Regions from separate parts of the Bacillus sp. Marseille-P3661 genome, predicted to be linked through region 2. Evidence: riboswitches for the same ligand, from Rfam matches in the RefSeq annotation. Region 2 holds a riboswitch; the other holds the start of a gene.
What was found. A riboswitch is a leader RNA that binds a small molecule or an ion and turns the genes downstream of it on or off. The one in region 2 is predicted to bind thiamine pyrophosphate.

Region 1 (4,763 bases), 410 kb from region 2:
TCATCTGGATTGTCTTTCATAAATTCAAATCCCTTTTTAGCTCCACGTAAAAAACCTTTAATTGCTTGCTGATCTTTATTCCATGTTTCATCACTTGTTACTATTACAATTTCACTAAAAGCGGGTACACCATACTCTACTGGATTAAAATTCCGAGTCGGAAAACCTTTATGCTTTAATACTGGTACCTCGTGATTTATAAATGCGCCAATTACTGCATCAACTTGTTCCGCCACTATTGAGGTCCCTAGCTCAAACCCTACATCCACCATTTCAACCTTCGCTGGATCACCGCCATCATGTTTAACCATCGTTTTCAATAAAGCTTCGTTTAATTGGATACCTGGATACCCTACTTTTTTTCCTTCAAGATCCTTCGGAGATTGAATAGCACTATCCTCAGGAAATACAATATGATTTAACGGTGTTCTAACAATTGAAGCAACAGATTTAACCGGTACATTTTCATTCACACGAGCCATAATGACATCTGGTTGATAATATAAGCCTAAAGTAACTTTTCCTGCAGCAGCTAAATTAAGTGGATCTGTTGGATTGGTTGGAAATTGGATTGAAACCTTCACACCTTCTTCTGCAAAATAACCTTTTTCGATTGCAGTGTATATATAGCTATGTACCGCGTTAGGATACCAATCTAACAACAAACTTACTTCTTTCAAATCCTTTTTTTCTTCACTGGTAGGAGCGGGAGCAGTGTTACTTTCTTCATTTGTTTTACTTTCGCTACATCCTCCCAGAGCTAATGCTAAAAATAAACTTACAAAAAATGCTAAACAATTTTTCATCTTTCTTTCCTCCATTTAACCATATATTTTTCAATCCATGTAACTAATAAAAACAGTAAAATTCCAACTGCTGACAATAATAAAATTGGAGCAAATACTGCTGGTCCATCAAACTGCGTCATCATCCGCCGACTAAAGTACCCTAGCCCTGCTTGAGCACCTAACCATTCGCCAATAGCAGCACCAATAACACTTAATGTAACAGCGACCTTAAGTCCCGAGAAAAAGTAAGGAAGTGCATTTGGAATATTTAGTTTTAGAAAAATCTCTTGTTTAGTTGCTCCCATTGTCAGAAATAACTCTTCAAACTCCTTGCTAGATGCCTTAAGTCCATCAAAAACACTTACAGTAATTGGAAAAAATGTTATTAATACTGTTACAACAACCTTACTCCAGATTGAATATCCAAACCAAAGTACAAAGATTGGCGCTAAAGCTATAATTGGTATTGTTTGTGAAGCAATTAAGATTGGATACAATGCTCTTTCAACTGATTTATTTAAACTCATACAAATCCCGACTACAATCCCGAATACAATTGATATAGACAATCCCACTAAAATAATAAGTAAGGTTTTCGGAAGGTGCACTAAAAATAACGTGAACTTCAACTCCCACAGTCTTACAATTACTGCAGAAGGTGATGGTAAAATAAATGCCTTATCTACAATTTTCGCCGCAATTTCCCAAGAAATAATTGTGATTATGAATATAACGGTTGAGGAAAAGTAATATTTTATATTTACCAATCACTTCACTCCGAATCTTAGCTGCTCTATTAGCTGCTCTTTTATTTCGATTATTTTTTGTTCCCCAAAATCCCTTATCCTTCTTGGCCGTTCTAAAGGTACATATACTTCTTTAAGCGACGAAATAGGATGATCTGTTAAAACAAGAATACGATCTGATAATAGTAGTGCTTCGTCTACATCATGTGTAATAAATAAAATCGTCTGTTTATACTTATCCCACTTTTCAATCAACCACTCTTGCATCATTAACCTCGTAATAGCGTCAAGGGCGCTGAATGGTTCATCTAGCAACAAAATATTTGATCCGGTCATGATTGTTCTTAAAAAAGAAACTCGTTGACGCATCCCACCAGATAAATTTGCAGGATATTGATTTTCATAACCCTTTAATCCAAATTCATCTAATAAAGCTACCATTTCAGCTTTTGACCAAGTTCGCTTATTTTTCTTTAATTCAATAGGTAATACCACATTCTCTAAAACTGTGCGCCATGGTAATAACAAGTCCTGTTGAGGCATGTAGCCTACTGATCCTAATCGATCATTCATAGGAATACCATTTACCAAGATGGAACCTGACGTCGGTGTTTCTAATCCAGTTATAAGACGAAAAATTGTACTTTTTCCCGATCCGCTCGGACCAATAATACTAACAAATTCACCATTTTCTACTTTTAGATTTAATGAATTTATAATGTTTTTTTTACCATTATCATAACGAAAACTAACCCTATCAAATTCAAGCGCAATCTCATTCATAACTAGGCCACGTTTCTTGTTTGTAGGCTGTATCCCAAAACATATATTCAAATTTACTGGTTGTTAGAAAAATTTCTTCTAATCTAGCAATCTCTTTTCCTGACTTTCCTTCAGCTAATTCATCCAATAAATTGATTAACCACAATGCTAACGACCCAAATTCATCTGAACTGTACATTTTTATCCATTCACCAAAAAATTCATGATTTTGGGACTCTGGATTTTTGGTTCTTAGATCTTTTCCAATTTCCCAATAACTCCACATACATGGTAATAATGCTGAAACTAATTCTGCTAACGAACCGTTTTGTGCGATGTGGAGCATATAGTGGCTGTATGCCAATGTCGTTGGAGAAGCTGCAGCGTTTTCTAACTCTTCAGATGTGATACCGAAACGAGAAGCATATTGTCTATGCAATGACATTTCCTCGTTCAAAGTTGACTCTAGCAGATGTGCAAACTTTCTCATCAATTCAACATCATTTGTTTTTACTGTTGCTAAAGCGAAGAGCTTGGCAAAATCAATTAAATATAGATAATCTTGCACCATATAAAAGCGAAACTTTTCAGTTGCTAATGTACCACTTCCAATTTCTTGTACAAATGGGTGGGCATGATTTTGATCCCATATTGGTTTTACCTTCTCAAATAATTGATTACTAAACTTCATGCTGATCCATCCTTTTTTGTATTACTTTAACAATATAAAACAATGAATACGTCTATTTATGGTCTAATTAAATTCCCCCTAACACAAAAAAACCACCTCTTAAAAAGAAGTGGTTTAAAGTATACATAACCCATAACAAGCTTTAAGCTTGGAATAAATTTGAAAATTCAATGAAACACTGAATTTTTCCGCACACACACCACTTCCCTTCGCTAGTATTACCTAGATCAGGTTTAAGGGTTAAGACAAACTCAATTGTCCCTCTCAGCCTTTACAGCACCCCTAGTAGTAACGATAATATATATTCATTTCATTTCCGTCTATCTAATATTTACCATATATAGGCGTTTGTTGCAACAAAAAAATTTTCATATGATACATATTTACCTTGCATAAACAAATGCTATAATTAAATTTTTTAATTTAAGGAGACCAGATATGGTAAGAAGATTAGACATCTCAAAAAAACACCCACACTTTGACGGTTCCCATGAGGGACCTATATCAGATCCGTTATCTAGCGCCAACAAAATAGGGATAAGAATAGATGCAGATCCTCAACAACATATGAATGCTAACCCTTTCCATCTTTCTGGACAACCCAATAAAGAAATGGAACAATTTGGACGTTTCTTTGATGGAAAGAATAAGTAACTTCAAAGCGCCTCCATCCATAGGCAGGCGCTTATCCTGTTATAATTCAATACTGTTCAAATTTATCAATAAACAAACAACCTAACAATTGTAAGCATTAAATATTTTTCTGTATTGTAAATTTTATTGAAACGGAATCTTTAATTTTCTTACCATTTGTCCCTTTAATAGTATTCTTCACATATAAGTAATATGTTTCTCCTGTTTTATAGTCCTCCTTGTTACTAATCGATAAAGAGTTAGAGTCTTTTAAGGAGTAGTCAATGGTTGACAATTTATTGCCATCTGAGCTATAAATCATTATATTTTCGGTTGTAACGGATGAAAAATCAATAGGTGAGTCAAATTGAATCGTCCATTGTTTATCTTTTGCAACATTTGCAAAAGTACCAATCGATTCGTAGCCAGGAGTTGGATAATTAATACTTGTTTTATCATCCTGTTTCTGTTCGGGAACTTGCTGGTATACTATATTAGAAATTGTTATGAGCTTATCATTGTCTGTTAATCCTTTGGTATACGAAACAAATCCATAACTCCATGCATTCACACCCAATTTAATTGCACTTTCATAAATCATTTTACGCAGATCAGACATATGGATTCCTTTCAGATCAACGTAGCGAATACTAAACTCTTCGTTATAATTATTAAAGCCTTTTTCTATTAAATTTATTAGCTCCTGTATAGTAGTCGCAGTAAATTCGGGTAATAGATATTGTAATTCTAGTTCATTTAGCAATGCTGTAAATCGATCCGCTTCATTTGTAGTATTAATTTTTGTTTGTAATTCTTCAAAGTAAGTTGTCTTTGCAATCGGGTATGGCATTTCTTCGCCATTTATTCCGCCAGTTGTCCAACTATGATCTTTAGATATTTCTTGATCTGATAATAAATAATAATGATATAAAACTCTGCCCTTTTCATCTGGAACAGGGTCATTCCACGTGGCATCCAAGTGGTACCATCTTCCTTCTAATTTAACCATATTCCAAGCGTGATTTTGAACAGCAAAAGACCGGCTGCTTGCGACTCCACTAATAAGACGTACATCAATACCTGCATGTTGAAGCATCTTATAGATGAGCATTGCATATCCATTACAGGCCGTTGTTCCTTCAA
Region 2 (4,763 bases):
GTTCCGTCTTCATCCATTTACCATGAAGCTAACTGAACTATGCTCATCATTTTCACGAACCTAACTTCAAAATATTAAATATTTGTTTATAAAAATCGACAATAGAGTATGTATCAACTAAAATAAGACTAAAACAATAGTAGACTACGTCTTAAGCCCGATGTAAAATATATAAATTGCTATTAAACTTATGTTGTATTTTTATCCTTAAGGAGGCATTATTAATGAAAAAACAGATCATCCTAGGATGGTTCCTTATTTTATTTACACTAACATTACCTTTACATGTGGGATTTGCTGATGCCCAACCCGGAGACACGATCATCATCCTTGGTGAAAACTTAACTGCAGAACAACAAGAAAGTATCAAGCAAGAGTTAGGTGCAACTGAGGATGACATGATTGTAACCGTAAGTAACGAAGAAGAGCATCAGTATCTTGGTAACTATATTAGTAAAGCCCAGATTGGATCTAAAGCAATCTCTTCAGCTAAAATCACCTTGAGAGAACAAGGTGCCGGCCTAAATGTTGAAACAAATAATATAACATGGGTTTCGGAAGATATGTACTCAAACTCGCTTATCACAGCAGGAGTGACTGATGCTGATATTTATGTAACGGCTCCGTTTGAGGTTTCGGGAACTGCTGGGCTAACGGGTATTTTGAAAGCGTACGAAGTATCCGGTGCAATCGACATACCTGAGGAAAAAAAACAAATCGCCAATGAAGAAATGGTTAAATCTGCGCAACTAGGAGAACGGATTGGCTCTGACGAAGCTAGTGCTTTATTTACAAAGATAAAAGAGGAAATTGCCAACAATCCTAATCTTACAGACGAGCAAGTATCTTCACTAATTGACCAAATAGCCTTAGAGCTTGGCATTCAACTAACAGACGCTGAAAAACAAGGTTTAATTGATTTATTCAATAAAATGAAAAACATGAATATTGACTGGAATCAAGTTAAAAATGACCTAACATATATGACTGAACGATTCCAAGAATTTATGCAGGATGAACGTACTCAGACCATATTCAGCTCAATTATTGATGGCTTAATTTCTTTTCTAAATTGGTTAAAAAGCCTCTTTGCATAAAAGTCATTCGTTCCACATATCATTTTCAAGTGCATAATCTATTGACCGACGATAAAAAAACAGGCACTCCGCTACTGGTTGGAGAACCTGTTTTTTTATATTTTGTTCGTATAGTGCAAATTAGCTCTATTCTCACTTTTATATATCTTGACTCGTCAAAATAAGTGGACCGTTTTTAGTGATAGCAATTGTATGTTCATACTGAGCAGATAGTTTGCCATCAATAGTGCGAGCTGTCCATGTATTTTCGTCCATTTTGCTACGCCACTCACCGATATTTACCATTGGCTCAATCGTAATTACCATACCTTCTTTTAATCTAATGCCTTTACCAGCCATACCAAAGTGCGGAATCATCGGCTCTTCGTGAATCGTAGGTCCAATACCATGGCCCGTAAATTCCCTTACCACTGAATAACCTTCATTCTCTACAAAACTTTGGATAGTATGACCTATGTCACCTACCCTATTACCAACAAGAGCTTTTTCAATTCCCACATACAATGACTTCTCCGTAATTTCCAGCAGCCGTTCAGTTTCTTTTGAAACATTTCCAACTTTATAAGTCCAGGCAGAATCCGCTAATGCACCATTCAAATTTACCACCATATCAATGGTCACAATATCTCCTTCATTCAGCGGTTCCTTTCGAGGAAATCCATGACAGATCTCGTCGTTAATGGACGCACAAGTCGCATATTCATAGCCTTTATAACCCTTTTGTTCAGGCGTTGCACCATGTTTTATTAAAAACATTTCTACGAAAGAATCAATATCATGGGTTGATATTCCTGGTTTAATCATGTTTCTAATTTCTTGATGACAACGTGCTAATAATTTCCCTGCTTCATGCATTAATTCTATTTCACGTTGTGATTTTAATGTAATCATGTCAATCTCCTTTTTTAAAAAAAAATCTCTATTAATAAATGTAACAATACCAACGGAATTTTTCAAAGTAAAGTATTTATGTCAGCATTTAGATTGGTTTTTCAACAGCTATACTCTCATTATCATATTCTATGAGACTTTTTTATAATTTCTTATAAAAAAATGCAAATAATAATAATGAAATTCCTTTATTCATGTGGACTCCATTCGGTCTTTTACATATAGTTCTATATTCTATATACATATATAGGTAAAAAAACTTCGGAAATTGAACATTTTTCTTAGAGTTGTAAAACAACTTATTTATGTTACCATTGGAATAAGTAATTTTAGTCAAGGGGGATATCAATGGATATTAACACAGTTAAACAAGCTTTTATCGAATGTGAATACCCTTTTTATAAAGGTCTTGAGATTAATGGAAATACAGCGACATGCACTTTATATAGTATTAAATCCCATTATCATAAAACCATTACCCTTGATATAAGTAACTACGAATCAATAATACATCAATTATCAATCGAACTGATCAAATTACGTTCTCAAGAATATCTCGAAACAGAATCGATCATGAACCAACTAAATTCACCTCAATTATTTATGCTTGAATAAAGTCTTCAAAAAGTTTCAATATTTACAAAATCATTCTTCATTGATATAGTTTATATAGAAACCACATTGGGGAGCTAAGATATGGCTGAGAGGATACTAACAAGTATCGACCCATTAACCTGATCTGGGTAATGCCAGCGTAGGGATGAATAGACATTTTTTATGATGTCACTCATACCATCTATGCTTGCAGGCTGCCCAAAGGCAGCTTTTTTATTTTATAAAGATTGTTTGAAAGATTAACAATAAAATGAATCGCTCTATGGAGCAACAAACAAGGAGAGTTCTCATGAAAAGAAATAAAACGTTATTTTTAGTGGAAGTAGCTTTATTTTCAGCATTAGCTTATGTATTTGATTTGTTAGCTAATATCTTTCAGCTTAAAATTTGGGCTCAAGGCGGCTCAATCTCAATAGCGATGGTTCCTGTGTTTTTAGTCGCGTTTAGATGGGGAGTAAAAGGTGGATTGTTATCAGGTTTATTGCTAGGTGGTCTGCAAGTTATAACAGGACAAGCTTGGATCGCCCATCCTATCCAAGGTATCCTCGAATACGGAATTGCATTTGCTGTTCTTGGTTTAGCAGGGATTTTTGCAACACAAATTCAACAAGGAATTCAAGATCAATCTAAACGTAAAGTAGTAACTTATGTTATTGCTGGTACCTTGTTAGGGTGTGCGTTAAGATTTTTGGCCCACGTTATGGCAGGAATTATTTTCTTTGCAGAATATGCACCTGAAGGCACTCCAGCTGCGTTATATTCCTTCCTTTATAACGGAACTTATATGTTGCCATCGTTTATTTTATCTGCCATATTTGTTTCAATATTAATAAATACCGCTCCAAAGTACTTTACTGTATCCAATGCGAAACTTAATTATTAATTTTAAGACCGTTTTTTCAACGGTCTTTTTTCATTTTTTAATTTATAATGGTAAAATGTAAATATATTTCCATTTATTTCATATAACTTACTTACTCAATAAAAATTAACATGAGCAATATTTTTTGAGGGGGAATGATTTATGTTAGAAGATTCAAGTTTTGCGATCCATCCTAGTACGAATGGTAATAAAAAGGCTACGTCTCTCTATGATATTGGCTCACAACTTTCATTTCAAGAAAATAATAATTCATTTGATATACATTGTGAAGCTGGCTTTGTAAAAGTTATTTTTTATCGTGAAGATATAGTACGCATTGTTATGAATCCAACAGAGAATGTTTCATTGAAAACTAGTGCTGCTGTAATTAAAGGCCCAGAGGACGTAACAATCCATGTTCAAGATTCAGAATGTGAAATAATGCTGTCTTCTAATAAATTAGTATTAAAGCTTAATAAATCACCATTTCGCATTACAGCTATGGATATAGATGGCTCGACACTTGTGAATGAGACAGTGAAGGGTATGGGGCATACAAGTACAAATGAAGTCATTTGTTTTAAAGAAATGCTTGAGCAAGATCACTTCTACGGTTTTGGAGAAAAAACCGGATTCCTTAATAAGCGTGGGGAAAAAATGACGATGTGGAATTCTGATGTATTTGCACCTCATAATCCAGAAACAGATTCTCTATATCAATCAATCCCCTTCTTCATGACAATTCGTGACGGAAATGCACATGGCATCTTCTTTGACAACACCTTTAAAACAACCTTTGACCTAAAATCTGATCCGAACTTTTATTCCTTCAAGGCGGAAGGTGGTCAACTTGATTATTATCTCTTTGCAGGACCTACACCTAAAGATGTTCTAGAACAATACACGACGTTAACTGGCCGTATGCCATTGCCACCAAAATGGGCACTCGGGTATCATCAATCAAAGTATAGCTATCAATCTGAGTCCGAAGTTAAAGCAATAGCTGAAAGTTTTTTAACAAAAGAAATTCCGCTAGATGCTATTTTTCTAGATATTCATTATATGGATGAGTATCGCGTTTTTACTTTTGACAAAAACGCGTTCCCAAATCCACGACAGCTTATTGCTTTTTTAAAAGAAAGCGGTATCCATGTTGTTCCTATAGTTGATCCTGGAGTTAAAAAGGACCCAGCGTATAAAATATATCGAGAAGGAATATTACAAAATCACTTTTGCAAGTATATCGAGGGCGATCTATATTTTGGGGAGGTCTGGCCAGGTATAAGTGCTTTTCCTGA

Region 1: linked by a shared signal. The riboswitch ahead of tenA (thiaminase II) and the one ahead of thiT (energy-coupled thiamine transporter ThiT) in region 2 are both predicted to bind thiamine pyrophosphate.

What each region holds. Positions count from the first base shown of each region.
Region 1 covers NZ_LT965954.1:397,647-402,409, forward strand. Annotated here, with positions in the region: gene C1724_RS12950 (ABC transporter substrate-binding protein) at 1-806, opposite strand, end outside; gene C1724_RS12955 (ABC transporter permease) at 803-1,546, opposite strand; gene C1724_RS12960 (ABC transporter ATP-binding protein) at 1,556-2,317, opposite strand; gene tenA (thiaminase II) at 2,310-2,987, opposite strand; TPP riboswitch at 3,175-3,281, opposite strand; gene C1724_RS12970 (hypothetical protein) at 3,426-3,641, shown strand; gene C1724_RS12975 (transglutaminase domain-containing protein) at 3,739-4,763, opposite strand, start outside.
Region 2 covers NZ_LT965954.1:807,227-811,989, forward strand. Annotated here, with positions in the region: gene C1724_RS15055 (DUF1002 domain-containing protein) at 225-1,097, shown strand; gene map (type I methionyl aminopeptidase) at 1,236-1,988, opposite strand; gene C1724_RS15065 (hypothetical protein) at 2,337-2,603, shown strand; TPP riboswitch at 2,661-2,767, shown strand; gene thiT (energy-coupled thiamine transporter ThiT) at 2,893-3,486, shown strand; gene C1724_RS15075 (glycoside hydrolase family 31 protein) at 3,628-4,763, shown strand, end outside.